2 regions of the Actinomadura geliboluensis genome follow, and region 2 is predicted to be linked to the other one. Evidence: riboswitches for the same ligand, from Rfam matches in the RefSeq annotation. Region 2 holds a riboswitch; the other holds the start of a gene.

Region 1 (7,872 bases), on a different contig from region 2:
CGCCCTGGCCCGCGACCCGCGCCTGTCGGTCTGCGTGGACGACCAGACCCCGCCGTTCTCGTACGTGCAGATCCAGGCGGAGGCCGCCCTGATCGAGGACCTGGACGAGATGCGGCACTGGGCCACGCTCATCGGCGGCCGCTACATGGGCGCCGAGCGCGGCGCCGAGTTCGGGGCGCGCAACGCCGTCCCCACGGAGTACCTCGTCCGCGCCCGCATCACCAAGGTGGTCGCGGAGCGCGCCATCGCGGACTAGCCGCCCGGCCCGCTCCCCCGGCTAGCCGTCCGGCCACTCCGGGACGGGCGCGCCCGTCGCCAGGCGCAGCCGCTCGGCGAAGCTCTCGTGCAGCAGCGGACCCCACGGGTAGCCGTCGGGGACGCGGACCGCCCCGCCGAGCACCGCGTGCGCCTCGTCGCCCCGCCGCTCGGCGTACCGGACGGCCAGCAGCGCGTACATGTGGTCGAGGGCGCCGAACGCCTCCCCGGCGAGCGCCGGGAGCGTGCCCTCCGACACGGCCTGCTCGACGACCGGCTCCCACCACAGGTCGGCGTCGCCGTCGTCCTCGCCGAAGTCGCGGCGCAGCCTGGCCCGCACCTGCGGCGCGGTGCCCGGTTCGGCGAGCCCGCGCCGCCACACCTCCCCGGCCTCGCCGCCGCGCCCGCGCAGCGGCAGCGTCCGCGCCAGCAGCTCGGTGGCCAGCGGCCCGGTCTCCGGGTCGGCGGGCTCCGCCGCCAGCGCCGCGCCGAACGCGCCGATCGCCTGGTCGAGGTAGGAGATGCCGAGCGCGACGGCGAGCCGCGCGTAGGCGTACGGGGCGGCGTCGCGGTCGATCAGCCGCAGCCCGGCGGCCAGCGTCTTCTGCGCCCGCGCCGGGTCGCCGCGCTCGAGCAGCCGCTGCGCGAGGTCGTGCGCGGCGAGCGGCCCGTACTCGGCGTCGCCGGTCGCGACCGCGGCCTCCCAGTGCTCGCGCGCGGCGTCGAAGTCGCCGCCGTCGTCGGCGATCCGGGCCAGCGCCAGGTGCGCGGGCGGCAGGTAGGCGGGGTTGCCGAAGCCGACCACGGCGCGCCAGGCGGGCGCGGCCCGCTCCGGCTCGCCGGCCCGCTCGTGGGTGAGCGCCAGGTGGTAGGCGGCGCGCGGCCCGTACTCGGGGTCGCCGGTGGCGATCGCGACGCCGTCGGCCTCCCGGGCCCGCTCCACCTCGCCGGCGTCGTCGAGGACGACGGCGAGGCCGAGCGCGGCCCGCGCCCGCACCGGCGTCTCGCCCATGGCGAGCACCTTCTCGAACAGCAGCGCCGCCTGCCCGGCGGCGCCGCCCTCGGCGAGGCCGCGGGCCTCGTCGCACATCCGCGCCGGGTCGGCCGTCTCGTCCGGCAACTCGCTCATCGGCCCCTGCCCTCTGGGGTTCGTGGAAGTCCGCACAGAGACTAGCGACCCGGCGCCCCCGCGTCCCGCGACGACACCCCGAAACCCCCACCAAGATCACATATCCGTCCCGGCGGGGGCCCGGTCCCCGGCCCTCAGTCCTCGAACGCCTCGGGGGGCGGGCAGGAGCAGACGAGGTTGCGGTCGCCGTAGGCCTGGTCGATGCGGCGGACGGGCGGCCAGTACTTGCCCTCCCGCACCGACGGGACGGGGTAGGCGGCCTCCTCGCGGGTGTAGGCGTGCTTCCAGTCGTCGGAGACGAGGGAGGCGGCGGTGTGCGGGGCGTTCTTCAGCGGGTTGTCCTCGCGGTCGTAGCCGCCGTCGGCGACCCGCTGGATCTCCCGGCGGATCTCGATCATCGCGTCGCAGAACCGGTCGAGCTCGGCGAGGTCCTCGGACTCGGTCGGCTCGATCATCAGGGTGCCGGCGACGGGGAACGACAGGGTCGGGGCGTGGAAGCCGTAGTCGATCAGCCGCTTGGCGACGTCCTCGGCGGTGATCCCCGTCTCCTTGGTGATCTTGCGGAGGTCGGCGATGCACTCGTGCGCGACGAGCCCGTTGCGGCCGGTGTAGAGGATCGGGTAGTGCGGGGCGAGCCGCGCGGCGAGGTAGTTCGCGCTGATGATCGCGCCCTCGGTCGCGGCGCGCAGCCCGTCCGGGCCCATCATCGCGATGTAGGCCCAGGAGATCGGCAGGATGCCCGCCGAGCCCCACGGAGCCGCGGAGATCGGGCCGACCCCCGTGTCCGGCCCGGCCTCCGCGCGCAGCGGGTGGTTCGGCAGGAACGGGGCGAGGTGCGCGCGGACGCCGACCGGGCCGACGCCCGGACCGCCGCCGCCGTGCGGGATGCAGAACGTCTTGTGCAGGTTCAGGTGGGAGACGTCCGAGCCGAACTCGCCGGGGCGGGCGAGGCCGACGAGGGCGTTGAGGTTGGCGCCGTCGACGTAGACCTGGCCGCCCGCCGCGTGCACGGCCGCGCACACGTCGGTGATCGTCTCCTCGAAGACGCCGTGCGTGGACGGGTACGTCACCATGATCGCGGCGAGCTGCCCGCCGTGCCGCTCGATCTTGGCGTGCAGGTCGTCCAGCGCGATGTTGCCGCCCTCGTCGCACTTGACGACGACGACGCGCATCCCCGCCATGACCGCGCTGGCGGCGTTGGTGCCGTGCGCGGACGACGGGATCAGGCAGACGTCGCGGTGCTCCTCGCCGCGGGACGCGTGGTAGCCGCGGATCGCCAGAAGGCCCGCCAGCTCGCCCTGGGAGCCGGCGTTCGGCTGCACCGACACCTTCGCGTACCCGGTGATCTCGGCGAGGGCGTCCTCCAGCTCGCCGATCAGCTCCAGGTGGCCGGCGGCCTGGTCGACCGGCGCGAACGGATGGATGTCGGCGAACTCCGGCCAGGTGATCGGCTCCATCTCGGCGGTCGCGTTCAGCTTCATCGTGCAGGAGCCGAGCGGGATCATCGAGCGGTCGAGCGCGATGTCCTTGTCCTGGAGGCGGCGCAGGTAGCGCAGCATCGCGGTCTCGGAGCGGTGCGCGTGGAACACCGGGTGGGTCAGGTAGGGGCTCTCCCGGCGCAGCGCGTCCGGGATCGCCTCGGCGGCGTCGCCGGCGGGCGCGGCGCCGAACGCCTCCAGCACGGCGGTGACGTGCTCGGGCAGCGTCGTCTCGTCGCAGGCGATCCCGACGCGGTCGGGGCCGTCCGGGCGCAGGTTGACGCCGCGCTCGCGGGCGGCGGCGACGACCTCGGCGGCCCGGCCCGGCACGCGGGCGAGGACGGTGTCGAAGAAGGCGCCGTGCACGACCTCGACGCCGGCGGCCCGCAGCCCCGCGGCGATCTCGGCGGCCCGGCGGTGGGCGCGCTGCGCGATCGCGGCCAGCCCCTCGGGGCCGTGGTACACCGCGTACATGCTCGCCATCACGGCCAGGAGGACCTGCGCGGTGCAGATGTTGCTGGTGGCCTTCTCCCGGCGGATGTGCTGCTCGCGCGTCTGCAGCGCCAGCCGGTAGGCGAGGGCGCCGTCCGCGTCGACGGACACGCCGACGAGGCGTCCGGGCAGCTGCCGCTGGAGGCCCTCGCCGACCGCCATGTAGCCGGCGTGCGGCCCGCCGAAACCGTAGGGGACGCCGAACCGCTGCGCCGACCCGACCGCGATGTCGGCGCCCGACTCCCCCGGCGGGCGCAGCAGCGTCAGCGCGAGCAGGTCGGCGGCCACGACGGCCTTGGCGCCGCGCTCGTGCGCCTGCGCGATCACCGGCTCCAGGTCGCGGACGGCGCCGGACGCGCCCGGGTACTGCAGCAGCACGCCGAAGAAGTCGCCGTCCGGGAGGCCCTCGGACAGGTCGGCGGTCACCACCTCGATGCCGAGCGGGACGGCGCGCGTCCGGACGACCTCGATCGTCTGCGGAAGCGCGTCCGCGTCGACGAGGAACGTCCCCGGGTCCTTGCGCCTGGACGCGCGGTGCGCGAGCGCCATCGCCTCGGCGGCGGCGGTGCCCTCGTCCAGCATGGAGGCGTTGGCGACGGGCAGGCCGGTCAGGTCGGCGACCACCGTCTGGAAGTTCAGCAGCGCCTCCAGCCGCCCCTGGGAGATCTCCGGCTGGTACGGCGTGTAGGCGGTGTACCAGCCCGGGTTCTCCAGGACGTTGCGCAGGATCACGCCCGGGACCGTCGTCCCGTGGTAGCCGAGCCCGATCATGGAGGTCAGCACGGTGTTGCGGGACGCCAGCTCGCGGAGCCGGGCCAGCGCGGCGGGCTCGCTCAGCGCGGGCGGCAGGTCCAGCGGGCGGGAGGTGCGGATCGCGGCGGGGACCGCGGCGTCGATCAGCGCCTCGGCGCCGGAGTAGCCGATCGCGGCGAGCATCCGGTCGCGGTCGGCCGGGCCGGGGCCGATGTGCCGGTCGGCGAACGCGGTGCGGGCGTGCTGCGGCGAAGCCACGGGGGCGAAGAACTGCGCGGTCATGGAGAGCCTCCTGGCTGCTGCGGTCGCTCAGGGCCACCGCCGGCGCGCGGGCCGGCGGCCGGTCTCCCCCTCTGTCATCGGCACCTGAGAGCTTCACCCGCGCGGCGGGGTTTCCCCTTCGGTGAGCCGCGTTCCCCGCGCGCGGGGAACGACGCCTGCTTTCCAGAGGTGCCTCGCCCGAGCGGTCCTTTTGCCTGAGAGGTTCCGGGGAGGTTGCCCCTTCGGCGCCCCGCGCTGGCGGCGCGGGGGCTCTCCCGCCCAGGGTCGACGGCATGTCCTGACCGAACCCTACCCAAAGACCGGTCCCGGCCGCCGCCGCGGCCCCGGCGGGACGGGGTCACCCCGCCGCGGACACGGAGGGCGTCCCCCGGTGCCGGACCGGTACCGGCCGGTACGATGTGCTGATTCACCTGGGACAAGACGGACCTCGGGCCACGGGGGCGGAGATGGGGCTGCGGGGTGCACGCGCGACCGGCCGGGAGGCGTCCCGGCGCTCGACGGCGCGCCGCCGGTTCTGGGACGCTGATCACGATGACGGACGGCCCGGGCGGTAGCGGCGTGACGCAGACCCACGACGGCGCGGTGCGCGCGGCGCGCGGCGCGCCCGCCGGGGCGCCGGTCGACGAGCCCGCCCTGCCGGACCGGATCCGCCGGCCCACCGACGCGATCAGGTTCGCGGCGTCGCTGGCCGGGCTGGCGGCGGTGATGCTGCTGGTGTCGATCGCGCAGCAGACCACGCACGGCCTGCAGACCGACATCGCCGAGGGCACCGCGCACGCGCCCCGGCTGCTGCTGACGCTCGCGACGCTGGTGTCCAGCTTCGGGGTGCTGGCGGTGCCGGTCGCGTTCGCGGTGGAGCGGCTGTTCCACAAGGACGGGACGCGCGTCGCGATCGCGCTGCTGGCCGCCGTGATCGCCTTCGGGATCACCGTGGGGCTGGACGACCTGGTGGTGCGGGCCGCCCCCGGCGGCGTGCTGGACTCGCTGATCTGGGGCGGCACCGAGACCGCGCCCGTGCACACCGACATCGCCCCCGTGATCGCGTTCGCCACCGCCGTCGGGATGGCGGGGCGCACCCGGTGGCAGGCGGCGACCTGGATCATGATCGGGCTGGCGGCGCTGACCGGGCTCACCGCGTCGTACGCGTCCGTCGCCGCCCTCGCGGCCACCTACTTCCTCGGCCGCGCCATCGGCCACGGCACCCTGTACGCCGTCGGCACGCCGAACCCGCGGCCGTCCGGGACGGCGGTGGTCGCGGCGCTGGAGCGGCTCGGGATGCGGCCGGAGCGGGGCGCGCGGCTGGACGAGCCCGCCGACGACACCGAGGACGGCCGCCGCTACGGCGTCGTCCTCGGCCCGTCCGCCGCCGGCGGGTACGGCGCCCGGGTGCCCGCGGGGCGCGGCGCGCACGGCGACTGGGACCTGGAGGTCCGCGTCCTGGACCGGGACCAGCAGACCGCCGGCCTGCTGTACCGGATCTGGCGGCTGCTGCGGCTGCGCGCCGCGACCAGCGGGCGGACGCTGCGGTCGCTGCGCCGGTCCCTGGAGCAGGAGTCGCTGATGGCGTACGCGGTCGACGCGGCGGGCGTGCGGACCCCGCGGCTGGCCGGCACCTGCGAGGTCGGCACGGAGGCGGCGCTGCTGGCCTACGAGCACGTGCCGGGCCGGCGGCTCGGCGACGTGCCGGACGGCGAGGTCACCGACGAGCTGCTGACCGACGTCTGGCGGCAGTTCCGGGCGCTGCAGGGCGGCCGGCTCGCGCACCGGCGGCTGGAGGACCGGGCGCTGCTGATCGGCGAGGACGGCCTCGCCTACGTCACCGACCTGCGGGCCGGGGAGACCGCCGCGGGCGACCTGGTGCTGCGCCTCGACCTGGCGCAGCTCCTCACGACCCTCGCGCTGCGGGCCGGCCCCGAGCGGGCCGTGCGGACCGCCGCGTCCGTGCTCGGCGAGGAGGCCCTCGGCGGGGCGGTGCCGCTGCTGCAGCGGGTGGCGCTGTCCCGCGCCACCCGCGCCGCGCTGGGGCGCGACCGGGAGCTGCTCACCCGCATCCGGGAGCAGATCGTCCGGCTGAAGCCGGAGACCGAGGCGGCCCCGGCCCGGCTGGAGCGGTTCCGGCCGAGGACGATCTTCAGCGTGGTGGCGCTGTCGATCGCCGCCTACATCGTCATCCCGCAGGTGACCAGCCTGGACGTCGGGTACCTGGCGGCCACGGCGAGCTGGCACTGGGTCGCCGCGGCCCTCGGCGCGGCGGCGCTGACCTACGTCGGGGCGGCGCTCATGCTGATGGGGTTCGTCCCGGAGCGGCTGCCGCTGGGCCGGACGGTGCTGGTGCAGCTCGCCGCGTCGTTCGTGAAGCTGGTCGCGCCGGCGGCCGTCGGCGGCGTCGCGGTCAACACCCGCTACCTGCAGCGCTCGGGGGTGCGGCCGGCCCTGGCCGTCGCGAGCGTCGGCGCGTCGCAGCTCGTCGGGCTGGTCACGCACATCCTGCTGCTGGTGCTGTTCGGGTTCATCACCGGCTCGACGGCGAAGGCCACGCAGGACCTGGCGCCGTCCCGCACCATCGTGATCGCGGTGCTGGCGCTGGGCCTGGTCGCCGGGCTGGCGCTGACGGTCCCGCGCGTCCGCCGGGTGGTGGCCTCGCGGCTGCGGAGCATGTTCTCCGGCGTGGTGCCCCGCCTAGTGGACGTCCTGCAGTCCCCGACGAAGCTGTTCACCGGGATCGGCGGCAGCCTGCTGCTGACGCTGGCGTTCGTCCTGTGCCTGGACGCGTCGATCCGCTCGTTCGGCGGGTCGCTGCCCTGGACGACGGTGGTGCTGGTGTTCCTCACCGCGAACGCGGTCGGGTCCGCGGCGCCGACGCCGGGCGGTCTGGGGGCCGTCGAGGGCGCCCTCACCCTGGCGCTGACGATCTCCGGGCTGTCCGCGGAGACCGCGACGTCCGCGGTGCTGCTCTACCGGCTCTTCACGCTGTGGCTGCCCGTGCTGCCGGGCTGGGGGGCGTTCGCCTTCCTCCAGCGCAAGGAGGCGCTCTGAGCGTCAGCCGGTCCGGCGCGCGCGGCGCCGGTTGGCGAGCTCATCGTGGGGGTGCTCGATAGGGTCCGCGGCGGCGCGTTCGCCGGGGAGCTGCGCGAGGCTCCCCTCCACCTCCTGCCACACCCGGCCCAGCGCTATGCCGAACACGCCCTGCCCGCCCTGCAGCAGGTCGACGACCTCGTCAGCGGACGTGCACTCGTAGACGCTGACGCCGTCGCTCATCAACGTGATCTGCGCGAGGTCCTGGACGCCGCGGTCCCGCAGGTGGGTCACGGCCGTCCGGATCTGCTGCAGCGACACGCCCGTGTCCAGCAGCCGCTTCACGACCTTCAGCACGAGGATGTCGCGGAAGCTGTACAGCCGCTGGCTGCCCGATCCCTGCGCCGCGCGCACGCTCGGTTCCACGAGTTTCGTGCGCGCCCAGTAGTCGAGCTGCCGGTAGGTGAT
Region 2 (7,872 bases):
GGACGCCGCGGGCCGCGCGGCGGGCGGCACGGCGCTCGGCCCGGCGGTCCGCGCGGGCCCTGGCCTTGCGCTGGGCGCGGGCGGCGGCGCGGCGCTCCGCCCGTTCGAGGCGGCGCAGCCGGGCGCGCTCGGCGGCGTCGGCGCCGCGCTGCAGCAGCTCCGGCGGGAGGAGGTCGTGCCGTCCCGCGATGAACTCCTGCACCCAGATCTTGCCGCGGATCAGCGGGCGGCGGAACTGCCGCTCCCGCCGGACGGCCCGCTGGTGGCGGCGCGAGTCGGGGGCGTACCGCCAGCGTGCCCACGGCGAGCCGGGCCGCGCCACCCGGATCGCGCCGACGATCAGCAGGGCGGGCATGAACAGGCCGATGAGGCCCGTCCAGATCTTGCCCTTGAGCAGGGTGATCACCGCGAACACCAGGTTCACGACCAGGGACGCGACGTAGACGCGGGTGAGGATGCCGGTGCCGGGGTCGGGCGCGATGCCCTCGTAGCCCAGCGGGCGGATGCCGAGCAGCAGCAGGCCCGTCACCGCGATCGCGACGAACACCGCGTCGACGGACGCGCGGCCCTTCTCCGTCCAGTACACGTCGCTGAGGTGCAGGATCAGCGCGAACTCGTCCAGCACGAGGGCGGAGCCCATGCCGAACACGACGGCGGCCGCCACGTTGAGGCCGGTGTAGGCGTCCGGGACGGCGAGGCTCCCCACGCCGCCCGCCAGCATCAGCACCACGCCGAACACGACGTGGTGGATGTGCAGGTCGCCCGCGGTCACGTTGCGGAACCACCAGCGCACGTCCGCGCGGATGAGCCGCACGTTGACCCGCGTCAGCACGAACGTGACGAGGAACGCGACGAAGAAGCCGAACAGCGGCAGCCGCCCGGCCGCCGTGATCCGCTCGTCGAACATCTCGATCATCTGCCCCCCGCTGCCTCCATCATGCACCCGCGACATGCACGGATATCGTGGGACCCGGCCGATCAGCGACGATCGAGGGGAAGGCCGCCGTGAGCCGCACCGTGGACCGCTGCGATCCCGGATACCGGGCGTGGATCGCCGAGGCGATCCGGCTCGTCGACGCCGACGCCAACCGCAGCGCCGACACGCACCTGCACGTGTTCCCGCTGCCGCCGGAGTGGGGCATCGACCTCTACCTGAAGGACGAGTCCGTCCACCCGACCGGTTCGCTGAAACACCGGCTCGCCCGGTCGCTGTTCCTGTACGGGCTCGCGAACGGCTGGATCCGGCAGGACACGACGATCATCGAGGCGTCCAGCGGGTCCACGGCGGTGTCGGAGGCGTACTTCGCGCGGCTGCTCGGCCTGCCGTTCATCGCGGTGATGCCCGCCTCGACCAGCCCGGAGAAGATCCAGCTGATCGAGTTCCAGGGCGGCCGCTGCCATCTGGTGGACGACCCGTCCTCGATCTACGACGAGTCGCGGCGGCTCGCGGCCGAGTGCAACGGCCACTTCATGGACCAGTTCACCTACGCCGAGCGCGCGACGGACTGGCGCGGCAACAACAACATCGCCGAGTCGATCTTCGAGCAGATGCGGCTGGAGCGGTTCCCGGAGCCGTCCTGGGTCGTGGTCGGCGCGGGCACCGGCGGGACGTCCGCGACGATCGGCCGGTACGCCCGGTACCGGATGTTCCAGACGCGGCTCGCGGTCGTCGACCCGGAGGGCTCGGCGTTCCACGGCTCGTACGCCGACGGCGACCCGGAGCGGACGGCGGCGGGCTCGCGGATCGAGGGCATCGGCCGGCCGCGCGTCGAGCCCTCGTTCCTGCCGACCGTCATCGACCGGATGATCCAGGTGCCGGACGCGGCGTCCGTCGCGGCGATGCGCTGGACGGCCGAGGTCAGCGGCCGCAGCGTCGGCGGCTCGACCGGCACGAACATGTGGGGCGCGGCGGAGCTGATCGCGCAGATGCGGGCGCGCGGCGAGCGCGGCAGCGTCGTCACGCTGATCTGCGACGGCGGCGAGCGCTACGCGGGCACCTACGGGTCCGACGCGTGGCTCGCCGGGCAGGGCCTCGACATAGCGCCCTACCTGGCCGCGCTGGACGCGTTCCTGAAGACCGGCGAGCTGCCCGCTATCCCGTGACGGTGACGGGGTTCACCAGGTCGGCGTAGATCAGCAGGCCGCCCATGACGATCAGCACGACGGCCATCACGTACGTCACCGGCAGCGCCTTGGCGACGTCCACGTAGCCGGGGTCGGGGCGGCGGAAGACCTTCGCGAACGCCTTCTTCACCGCCTCCAGCAGCGCGCCGGCGATGTGGCCGCCGTCCAGCGGCAGCAGCGGGACGAGGTTGAACAGCCCGACCGCGAGGTTCAGCGAGCCGAGCAGCATCACGAAGAAGGACACCTTCTCCGCGTTGGTGTAGTCGCTGGAGGCGGCGACCTCGCCGCCGATCCGGCTGACGCCGACGACGCCGACCGGGCCGTTCGGGTCGCGCTTCTCGTCGCCGAAGGCGGCGTTCCAGACGCCGACCATCTTCTGCGGCATCCGCACCAGCGCGCCGGTGGTGCGGCTGGTCAGGTCGACCATCGTGCTCGCGACCGCGCCGGGGCCCTGCCGCTCGATCGCGCTGGTCGGGGTGATGCCGAGGAACCCGACGTTGACGATCTTGTCCTGGTCCTTCAGGTCGTACATCTGGTTGCGGGTGACCGGCACGCTCAACTGGACGTCCCGCCCGTCCCGCTCGACGGTCATCGGGACGGTCCTGCCGCCGTTGTCGCGGATCAGCACCCGCAGCTTCTCGTAGTCGTCGATCTTCTTGCCGCCGAACGCGACGATCTTGTCACCGGGCTTGAGCCCCGCCTGCGCGGCCGGGGTCGGGGCGGCGTTCTTCGGGCATTCCGTCGTCTGCGACTGGCTGGCGGGCACCATGCATTCGAGGACCTCGCCGATCACCGGCTGCGCCCGCATGGTGCCGATGCCCATCAGCAGGATCGCGAAGAACATCACCGACAGCAGCAGGTTCATCGCGGGCCCGCCGAACATGATGAGCAGCTTCTGCCACCACTTCTTGGCGTAGAACACGCGGTCCTCGTCGCCGGGGCGGATCTCCTCCAGGGCGGCGCCGCGCGCCGACTCGATGAGGCCCTGCCACGGCCCGGTGCTGACCTGCCGCACCTGCCCGGGGGCGTCGCCCTTGCGCGGCGGCAGCATCCCGATCATGCGGATGTAGCCGCCGAGCGGGATCCACTTCACCCCGTACTCGGTCTCGCCCTTGCGCTTGGACCACATCGTCGGGCCGAAACCGACCATGAACTGGGTGGTCCGCACCTTGAACAGCTTGGCGAACGAGAAGTGCCCGAGTTCGTGCAGCGCGATGGACACGAGCAGGCCGAAGAACAGGATCAGCATCCCCGCCAGGTAGACCATCCGGCATGCCCCTCAGCTCGTCCCCCCGCGCCCACCGCGGGTGATCTCCAACGACCAACTCAGAGTACGCGACCCGTCCTGTCCCGGTTTAAGTCAATCAAGGAACCGGTGCAGCGAGAGGAGCGCTCGGGCCGGGCGGATTTGAGGAGAGGTGCTAAGTCGCGGCGGCGTCATTGGCATGCGCCGTGATAGCGGCGGGGCGGCGAACGCGCGCATTATGAGCGGTCTCACCCCGGTCCATGGAGGTTGTCACCTTGAAGCGCGGTCTTGTAGCGGTGCTGGCGCTGGGTCTGGCGCTCAGCGGGTGCGGGGGCTCCGACGACGGCGGCGGGGACGCGCGGGCGTCGGCGCCGCCCACCCCGGCGGCCTCGGCACCGGCCTCGGCGCCGTCCGGGACGGCGACCGGCAAGCCCGGCACGACGGCCGCGCCCGTCCCGCCGGGGGTGTCCCAGGCGACCCAGGCGTTCAACGACTGCATGCACGAGCAGGGGGTCGAACTGCCGTCTCCGAACCCGACGTCCACCCCCGCGAAGAAGGACCTGGAGAAGATCAAGGCGGCGCTGCGGACCTGCGTGAAGTCGATGTCGGCGTCCCCGCCGCCCACCGGCTGAGGGCGGGCGGCCGGCGGGTGGTCGCCGGGCGGGGCCGCTGCTAGATTTGGCGGAAAGCCGTTGACCCCGTGCGGGAGAGTCCCACGCAGCCGGTGTGGGACGCCGAAGGAGCAAATCCTCCCCGGAACCTCTCAGGCCCACGGACCGCACGGGCAAGGCGACCTCTGGAAAGCGGGGACCCGGTCCCCCGCCGAAGGTGAAAACCCGCCGCCCGCCGGCGGGTGAAGCTCTCAGGCGCCGATGACAGAGGGGGAGGCACCGAAACGCCCGGTGCGCGAGTGGGACGATGGACCACGCGCGCCCGTGACGAAGGAGCCGAACCCATGTCCGCCGATCCGAAGACCACTCCGCTGCACGACGTCCACCGCGACCTCGGCGCGAACCTCGTCGACTTCGCCGGCTACCTGATGCCGCTGCGCTACAAGAGCGAGACCGCCGAGCACCAGGCCGTCCGCACCGGGGCCGGCCTGTTCGACCTGTCGCACATGGGGGAGATCTTCCTCTCCGGGCCGGACGCGGGCGCCGCGCTCGACTACGCGCTGGTCGGGAACCTGTCGACGATGCCGGTCGGCAAGGCCCGCTACACGATGATCTGCGCGCCGGACGGCGGCGTCCTCGACGACCTGATCGTCTACCGGCTCGCCGACGAGACGTGGATGGTCGTGGCGAACGCGGCCAATTCCGACGTCGTGCGGGACGCGCTGGCCGAGCGCGCCACCGGCTTCGAGGCGGCCGTCGACGACCGCTCCGCCGCGTACGCGCTGGTCGCCCTCCAGGGTCCGCGCTCACAGGGAATTCTCGAAGAGTTCACCGACGCGCCCGTGGGCGACCTCAAGTACTACGCGATCCTCGCCGGACGCGTCGCGGGCGTGGACGCGCTGATCGCCCGCACCGGCTACACCGGCGAGGACGGCTTCGAGCTGTTCGTGGACGCCGCCGACGCCGTCGCGCTGTGGCGGGCGCTCGCCGCGGTCGACGGGGTCGTCCCGGCGGGCCTCGCCGCGCGCGACTCGCTGCGCCTCGAAGCGGGCATGCCGCTGTACGGCAACGAGCTGACCGCCGAGACGACGCCGTTCGAGGCGGGCCTCGGCCGGGTCGTGAAGCTGGACAAGACCGTCGATTTCGTGGGCAAGACCACCCTGGCGGCGCAGGCCGCGACGCCGCCGGGCCGTAGGCTCGTGGGACTGGTCGCGCGCGGGCGTCGCGCGCCACGGAAGGGGTACCAGGTCGTCACGTCCGGCGGCACGCCGTGCGGCGTCGTGACGAGCGGGGCCCCTTCCCCCACACTGGGCAAGCCGATCGCCCTGGCCTACCTCGACAGCGGCGTCGAGGAGACGGAACTGGCCGTGGACGTCCGCGGCCGGCCCGAGCCGGTGGACGTGGTGGCCCTGCCCTTCTACAAGCGTTCCTGAGAGAAGAGAGAGATCGTGAGCGTTCCGGAGCAGCTCCGCTACAGCGAAGAGCACGAGTGGGTGTCCGGCCTCGGCGGTGAGGACGGGATCGTCACCGTCGGCATCACCGCGCACGCCGCCGACGCCCTCGGGGAGATCGTCTACCTCGAGCTGCAGCCCTCCGAGGGCGACACCGTCGAGGCGGGCGAGCCGTGCGGCGAGGTCGAGTCCACCAAGTCGGTCAGCGACCTCTACTCTCCGGTCAGCGGCGAGATCACCGCGATCAACTCCGCCGTGGTGGACGAGCCGAAGGTCATCAACGACGACCCGTACGGCGAGGGCTGGATCTTCAAGGTCCGGATCAGCGACGAGCCCGGCGACCTGCTCGACTCCGCCTCCTACGAGAAGCTGATCGAGGAGTCATGAGCCTCCACGATTCGCTGGCCGCCGCCGACCCCGAGGTCGCCGAGGCCGTCGGCGCCGAGCTGCGGCGCCAGCAGTCCACGCTGGAGATGATCGCGTCGGAGAACTTCGCGCCGGTCTCGGTGCTGGAGGCGCAGGGCTCCGTCCTGACCAACAAGTACGCCGAGGGCTACCCCGGCCGCCGCTACTACGGCGGCTGCGAGTTCGTCGACGTCACCGAGCAGCTCGCGATCGACCGCGCCAAGGCGCTGTTCGGCGCCGAGCACGCGAACGTCCAGCCGCACAGCGGGGCGCAGGCCAACACGGCCGTGTACTTCGCGCTGCTCCAGCACGGCGACACCATCCTCGGGCTGGACCTCGCGCACGGCGGCCACCTCACGCACGGGATGCGGCTGAACTACTCCGGCAAGACGCTGAACGTCGTGCCGTACCACGTCCGCGCCGAGGACGGCCTCGTCGACATGGACGAGGTCGCCGCCCTCGCCGCCGAGCACCGGCCCAAGATGATCGTCGCGGGCTGGTCGGCGTACCCGCGGCAGCTCGACTTCCCCGAGTTCCGCAAGATCGCCGACTCGGTCGGCGCGCTGCTCATGGTCGACATGGCGCACTTCGCGGGGCTCGTCGCGGCGGGGCTGCACCCCTCGCCCGTCCCGCACGCCGACATCGTCACCACGACGACGCACAAGACGCTCGGCGGCCCGCGCGGCGGGCTGATCCTCGCCCGCGAGGAGTACGGCAAGAAGATCAACTCGGCGGTGTTCCCGGGCATGCAGGGCGGCCCGCTGGAGCACGTGATCGCCGCCAAGGCCGTCGCGCTGAAGATCGCCGCGTCGGAGGAGTTCAAGGCCCGGCAGGCGGCCACCGTCGAGGGCGCGAAGCTGCTCGCCGACCGCCTCCTCGCCGAGGACTCCGCCAAGGCCGGCGTGAAGGTGCTGACCGGCGGCACGGACGTCCACCTCGTCCTGGTCGACCTGGTCGACTCCGAGCTCACCGGCCGCGACGCCGAGGACCGGCTGCACGAGATCGGCATCACGGTGAACCGGAACGCGGTGCCGAACGACCCGCGCCCGCCGATGGTCACCTCCGGGCTGCGCATCGGCACCCCGGCCCTCGCCACCCGCGGCTTCACCGCCGCGGACTTCGCCGAGGTCGCCGACGTCATCGCGCTGGCCCTGCAGCCGTCCTTCGACAAGGACGCCCTCGCGGAACGCGTGAAGGCCCTCGCCGAGAAGCACCCCCTGTATCCGAACCTGTGACGTCTCCGCGCCCCCTCCCCCGGGAGGGGGCGCAGCTACAACGAGGTAGCAATGGCCATCAGCGTGTTCGACCTGTTCAAGATCGGTATCGGCCCGTCCTCGTCCCACACCGGCGGCCCCATGGCCGCCGCGCACCGCTTCGCCCGCGGCCTGGAACGCGACGGGCTCCTGGAGAAGACGGCGTCCGTCCAGGTCGTCCTCTACGGCTCGCTCGGTCTCACCGGCAAGGGCCACGGCAGCGACAAGGCCGTCATCCTCGGCCTGGAGGGCGACAAGCCCGAACTGGTCGACGTCGACACCGTGGACGAGCGCCTGGCGTCCATCCGCGAACGCGGCGCCCTCCGCCTCTTCGGCGACCACGACATCCCGTTCGTCGTCAACGAGCACCTCCACTTCGAGCGCAAGAAGTCGCTCCCCGGCCACCCGAACGGCATGCGCTTCACGGCCCTCGGCGAGACCGGCGCCGAACTGCGCACGAAGGTCTACTACTCCGTCGGCGGCGGCTTCATCCTGGACGAGAACGCCACCGGCGCCGACCGCATCAAACCGGACGACACCGTCCTCCCCCACCCGTTCGACACGGCCGCCGAACTCCTCGACCGCTGCCGCGAGACGGGCCTGTCGATCTCCGCGCTCATGCTGGAGAACGAGACGGCGTTCGGCCGCACCCCCGCCGAGATCCGCGCGGACCTCCTCGACCTGTGGCAGGTCATGCGGGACTGCGTCACCCGCGGCTGCACCCGCGAGGGCCTGCTCCCCGGCGGCCTGAAGGTCCGCCGCCGCGCGCCCCAGCTGCACCG

What was found. A riboswitch is a leader RNA that binds a small molecule or an ion and turns the genes downstream of it on or off. The one in region 2 is predicted to bind glycine.
Region 1: it holds a riboswitch for glycine, as region 2 does, so the genes downstream of both, gcvP (aminomethyl-transferring glycine dehydrogenase) here and gcvT (glycine cleavage system aminomethyltransferase GcvT) in region 2, are expected to answer to the same signal.

The regions. Positions count from the first base shown of each region.
Region 1 covers NZ_JBICUA010000012.1:329,766-337,637, reverse strand. The annotation lists gene ACGFI1_RS34950 (PPOX class F420-dependent oxidoreductase) at 1-256, shown strand, start outside; gene ACGFI1_RS34945 (tetratricopeptide repeat protein) at 278-1,384, opposite strand; gene gcvP (aminomethyl-transferring glycine dehydrogenase) at 1,519-4,389, opposite strand; glycine riboswitch at 4,451-4,561, opposite strand; glycine riboswitch at 4,562-4,656, opposite strand; gene ACGFI1_RS34935 (lysylphosphatidylglycerol synthase transmembrane domain-containing protein) at 4,921-7,425, shown strand; gene ACGFI1_RS34930 (MerR family transcriptional regulator) at 7,429-7,872, opposite strand, start outside.
Region 2 covers NZ_JBICUA010000004.1:214,809-222,680, forward strand. The annotation lists gene ACGFI1_RS15285 (hypothetical protein) at 1-916, opposite strand, end outside; gene ACGFI1_RS15290 (PLP-dependent cysteine synthase family protein) at 1,006-2,103, shown strand; gene ACGFI1_RS15295 (M50 family metallopeptidase) at 2,093-3,391, opposite strand; gene ACGFI1_RS15300 (hypothetical protein) at 3,631-4,002, shown strand; glycine riboswitch at 4,064-4,159, shown strand; glycine riboswitch at 4,164-4,252, shown strand; gene gcvT (glycine cleavage system aminomethyltransferase GcvT) at 4,326-5,414, shown strand; gene gcvH (glycine cleavage system protein GcvH) at 5,430-5,819, shown strand; gene ACGFI1_RS15315 (serine hydroxymethyltransferase) at 5,816-7,072, shown strand; gene ACGFI1_RS15320 (L-serine ammonia-lyase) at 7,124-7,872, shown strand, end outside.